DNA from 2 places in the Rhizobacter sp. P5_A1 genome. Region 2 is predicted to be linked to the other one. Evidence: riboswitches for the same ligand, from Rfam matches in the RefSeq annotation. Region 2 holds a riboswitch; the other holds the start of a gene.

Region 1 (2,389 bases), on a different contig from region 2:
GCCGTTCGCCCGCCGGTGGCTCGCGGCTGCTCAGGCGCGCTGCGAGCAGACCGCCGGAGACGAAGGTCGCGGCACTCGCGATGCCGGTCAGCGCGCGCAGCAGGTAGAGCGCCGCGTCGCCGGTCACCGAGCCGTGCGCCGCCAGCAGCAGCGCCGAACCGACGCCGCCGGCGAGCAGCGCGCGGCGCGCGCCGAAGCGCCGCAGCCAGCCCGGCGCGAGCAGCGCGCCGACGAGGTAGCCGGCTGCGTTGACGGTGTTCATCGCACCGGCCGTGGTGTAGCTCCAGCCCAGGTCGGCGCGCATCGGCGCCAGCAGCAGCGCGTACGAGAAGCGTGCGAGACCCAGCGACACCGCCGCGGCCAGCGCGAGCGCGGCGGCGATCGCGAGGGTTGGCAGTTCATGGTGGGTTGTCGGCAAAGGCTTCGGCATTCGCGCGCAGTCTTGCACAGCGCTGCTGCCGGATGCTTCGCCCCGCGCCTGAGCGATCGTTGCCGGCTCAGCGCCGCTCGACCAGTCGATCCGCAACTTCGGCGAAGCCGGCGCCGCGCGCGGCCCGTGTCAGGTAGCGCGGCCAGACGGTCAGCGCGTCGGCAAACGCCATCAGGTTCGCGACGCCGACACTGATCGGGAAGTGGCCGAACATCAGCTGATCGTTCGTCGAGTCGCCGACATAGACCCAGCGCTCGCGCTCCGCCTGCAGATTGCGGCCGAGCAGCCGGCGCATGACCCACGCGGCCCCGCTGAGCTTGGTGTGGTCGCCGAACCAGCCGTTGATGTGGATCGAGCTGACGGTCGCGTTCATGCCTTCGGCATGCATCAATGCGACCACTGCGTCGATCTGTGCCGGCGACAGGTGCGCGAACTCGGCGTGGTCGATCGCGATGTCGGTGACGCGGCCGGCGCTGTCGCGCGCGAGCGTGCTGCGCGGCAATTCGCGCAGCACGCGCGCGGCGACCTCGCGCAGGCGCAGCGCGTTGCGCGTGCGGGTCGGCGCGTCCTGCGCGTACTCGATCGCGAGCGTTCCGGCGGCGTCGCGGAACAGCGCGACAGCGCCGTTCTCGGCGACGATCGCGTCGATCGGCCAGCCGCCTTCGTCGACGCGGCGCGCAAACGGCGCGCTCCAGCCCATCGGCCTGCCGGTGATCGCGATCACCGGCAGGCCGGCGGCGCGCAACCGCGCAAGCGCATCGAGCGCGTCGGGCGTGATCGCGCCGGCGGTCGTCAGCGTGTCGTCGATGTCGGTCAGCACGCCGATCACGCGGCGCGCGTCGCCCTCGGGCAGTTCGGCCCAGGGCCGGGGGGAAGTCACGGTCATGCCCGAGTCTTGCACAGGCTTTTCGCGTGGGCTCGGTCGCCCGACTACAATGCGGGCACTTTCCGAGGAGCGTTGCAAGGCTCGCCTGATTTGGCGCGACCCCAGGCTCGGAATGCAGATTGCAACCGCGCTCACCCGCACGATTCGTTCCTCGTGGGTGAGTTCCAACTTCCCATCGATGGCACGTGCGGGTTCCTCAATTTCTGGAGCTCGACCATGAACGCCGTTCTGAAACCCTTCTCCGATTTCGCCATTGCCGACCCGTCGCTCGCCGCCTGGGGCCGCAAGGAAATCAGGATCGCCGAAACCGAGATGCCCGGCCTGATGGCCATTCGCGAGGAGTTCGCGAAGACGCAGCCGCTCAAGGGCGCGCGCATCACCGGCAGCATCCACATGACGATCCAGACCGCCGTGCTGGTCGAGACGCTGCAGGCGCTCGGCGCGAGCGTGCGCTGGGCCTCGTGCAACATCTTCTCGACGCAGGACCACGCCGCCGCCGCACTGGCCGCGAACGGCGCCAGCGGCGTCGGCACGCCGGTGTTCGCGCACAAGGGCGAGACGCTCGCCGAGTACTGGGACTTCACGCACCGCATCTTCGAGTTCGGCGCCAAGGGTTCGGAAGGCGAAGGCCCGAACATGATCCTCGACGACGGCGGCGACGCGACGCTGCTGATGATCCTCGGCCAGCGCGCCGAGAAGGACGCGTCGGTCATCGCCAAGCCGACCAGCGAAGAGGAGACCTGCCTCTACGCCGCGATCAAGGCAAAGCTCGCCGTCGACCCGACCTGGTACACGCGCAAGGCCGCGCAGATCATCGGCGTGACCGAAGAGACGACGACCGGGGTGCACCGCCTGAAGGAGATGAGCGCGAAGGGCACGCTGCCGTTCCGCGCGATCAATGTCAACGACAGCGTCACGAAGAGCAAGTTCGACAACCTGTACGGCTGCCGCGAATCGCTGGTCGACGGCATCAAGCGCGCGACCGACGTGATGATCGCCGGCAAGGTCGCCTGCGTGGCCGGCTATGGTGACGTCGGCAAGGGTTCGGCGCAGGCATTGCGCGCCTTGAGCGC
Region 2 (2,389 bases):
CCGACCATGCCGGCGTTGACGATGCCCATGTCCATGCCGGCCTGGATCGCGTGGTACAGGAACACGGTGTGGATCGCCTCGCGCACCGGGTCGTTGCCGCGGAAGCTGAAGCTCACGTTGGAGACACCGCCGCTGACCTTCGCGCCGGGCAGGTTCTGCTTGATCCAGCGCGTCGCATTGATGAAGTCGACCGCGTAGTTGTTGTGCTCCTCGATGCCGGTGGCGATCGCGAAGATGTTCGGGTCGAAGATGATGTCCTCGGGCGGAAAGTCGACCTCGTCGACCAGGATGCGGTACGCGCGCTCGCAGATCTCGATCTTGCGCTGGTAGGTGTCGGCCTGGCCGGTCTCGTCGAACGCCATCACGACGGCCGCGGCGCCGTAGCGCCTGACGAGCTTGGCCTGGTGCCTGAACTGCGCCTCGCCCTCCTTCAGCGAAATCGAGTTGACGATGCCCTTGCCCTGGATGCACTTCAGGCCGGCCTCGATCACCTCCCATTTCGAGCTGTCGACCATGATCGGCACGCGCGCGATCTCGGGCTCGCCGGCGATCAGGTTCAGGAAGCGCACCATCGCGGCCTTGCTGTCGAGCATGGCCTCGTCCATGTTGATGTCGATGACCTGCGCACCGTTCTCGACCTGCTGGCGTGCGACGGAGAGCGCCTGCTCGAATTCGCCGTTCAGGATCATCCGCGCGAAGGCCTTCGAGCCGGTCACGTTGGTGCGCTCGCCGACGTTGACGAACAGCGCGCCTTCGCCGAGCAGTACCGGCTCGAGGCCGGAGAGTTTCATCGGAGGGACGGGGATCTTTGTGGCGTTCATCGCAGCGAAACTCGAATGAGGCCCGCGTTGCTCACCGCGGACCTGTCAGGGGGTCGGGTGAGCGCCGTTGAACCGATGCTTGGAAGGCATCGTGCCCGAGCCTGGCGGCCTGACTGCGGTTCGCAAATCAGGCTGTCGCAACGCTCCTCGGGCGAAACCGAATTGTAGTCAGGCCGCTTCGAGCTCCAGCTCGCCGAACAGCGCGCCGCGGTGCCCGCAGCGCGGCCGGTACTGGCCGACCTTCTGCGCGATCGACGCGATGTGCGCCGGCGTCGTGCCGCAGCAGCCGCCGGCGATGTTCAGGAAACCGGCCTTCGCGAACTCCTCGAGAAGACTGCCGGTGATCTCGGGCGTCTCGTCGAAGCCGGTGTCGCTCATCGGGTTCGGCAGGCCGGCGTTCGGGTAGCAGCTGACGAAGGTGTCGCCGGCGATGCGCGCGAGCTCCTCGATGTAGGGCCGCATCAGGGTCGCGCCGAGCGCGCAGTTCAGCCCGATCGCGAGCGGCCGCGCGTGGCGCACGCTGTGCCAGAACGCGCTGACCGTCTGGCCCGACAGGATGCGGCCCGACGCATCGGTCACGGTGCCGGAGATGATCACCGGCAGGCGTTCCCCCGTCTCTTCCATCAGCTCGTCGAGCGCGAAGATCGCGGCCTTCGCGTTCAGCGTGTCGAAGATCGTCTCGACCAGGAACAGGTCGCAGCCGCCTTCGAGCAGGCCGCTGGCCTGCTCGCGGTACGCGGCCTTCAGTTCGTCGAACGTGACGTTGCGCGCGGCCGGGTCGTTGACGTCGGGGCTGATGCTCGCGGTCTTCGGCGTCGGCCCGAGCGCGCCGGCGACGAAGCGCGGCTTCTCGGCACTCGTGAACCGGTCGCAGGCGGCGCGCGCGAGCTTCGCGGCGGCGACGTTCATCTCGCGGGCATAGGCGCCGAGGCCGTAGTCGTCCTGCGCGACCGTCGTCGCGCCGAAGGTGTTGGTCTCGATGATGTCGGCGCCCGCCTCGAGGTACTGCGCGTGAATCTCGCCGATGACCTCGGGCTTGCTGAGCTGCAACATGTCGTTGTTGCCCTTCAGGTCCTTCGGGTGATCCTTGAACCGCGTGCCGCGGTAGTCGGCCTCGCCCAGCTTGTAGCGCTGGATCATCGTGCCCATCGCACCGTCGAGCACGACGATGCGCTGCTTCAGGATCTCAGGCAGTTGCGCGGCACGGGTGAAGTTCGGCGTGTTCATGCCGACATTGTAGGAAAGCCCCGCGGCCGGCGCGCGGCTCAGTGCAGGAAGCCCATCCCGCGCTGCTGCCGCACCTCCGGCTTGACCCGGTGCTCGGCCTCCAGCTGCGACAGGAACTCGTCGGGCGCGAAGGCCTCGCCGAGCACGTCGACCTGGCGCTTCACCGACGCGAAATCGCCCGGGGCGAGCGCCGTCAGCTGCGCGAGACGGCCGCTCTGCTCGCGCGTCAGCAGCGCCGCATCGCCGCCGAGCGCCTCGACGACGAACATGCGCTCGCGCTGCGGCGCGGTCAGCGGCTTGAACTGCACCTTGAACGTGAAGCGCCGCAGCGCGGCCTCGTC

What was found. A riboswitch is a leader RNA that binds a small molecule or an ion and turns the genes downstream of it on or off. The one in region 2 is predicted to bind S-adenosylhomocysteine.
Region 1: another riboswitch for S-adenosylhomocysteine. It lies ahead of ahcY (adenosylhomocysteinase); the one in region 2 lies ahead of metH (methionine synthase).

Annotation. Positions count from the first base shown of each region.
Region 1 covers NZ_JBFUKR010000003.1:328,443-330,831, forward strand. The annotation lists gene AC1DTW_RS05095 (YbfB/YjiJ family MFS transporter) at 1-430, opposite strand, end outside; gene AC1DTW_RS05100 (HAD-IIB family hydrolase) at 498-1,316, opposite strand; S-adenosyl-L-homocysteine riboswitch at 1,375-1,456, shown strand; gene ahcY (adenosylhomocysteinase) at 1,533-2,389, shown strand, end outside.
Region 2 covers NZ_JBFUKR010000006.1:131,741-134,129, forward strand. The annotation lists gene metH (methionine synthase) at 1-791, opposite strand, end outside; S-adenosyl-L-homocysteine riboswitch at 874-976, opposite strand; gene AC1DTW_RS08635 (homocysteine S-methyltransferase family protein) at 990-2,048, opposite strand; gene AC1DTW_RS08640 (ATP-binding protein) at 2,087-2,389, opposite strand, start outside.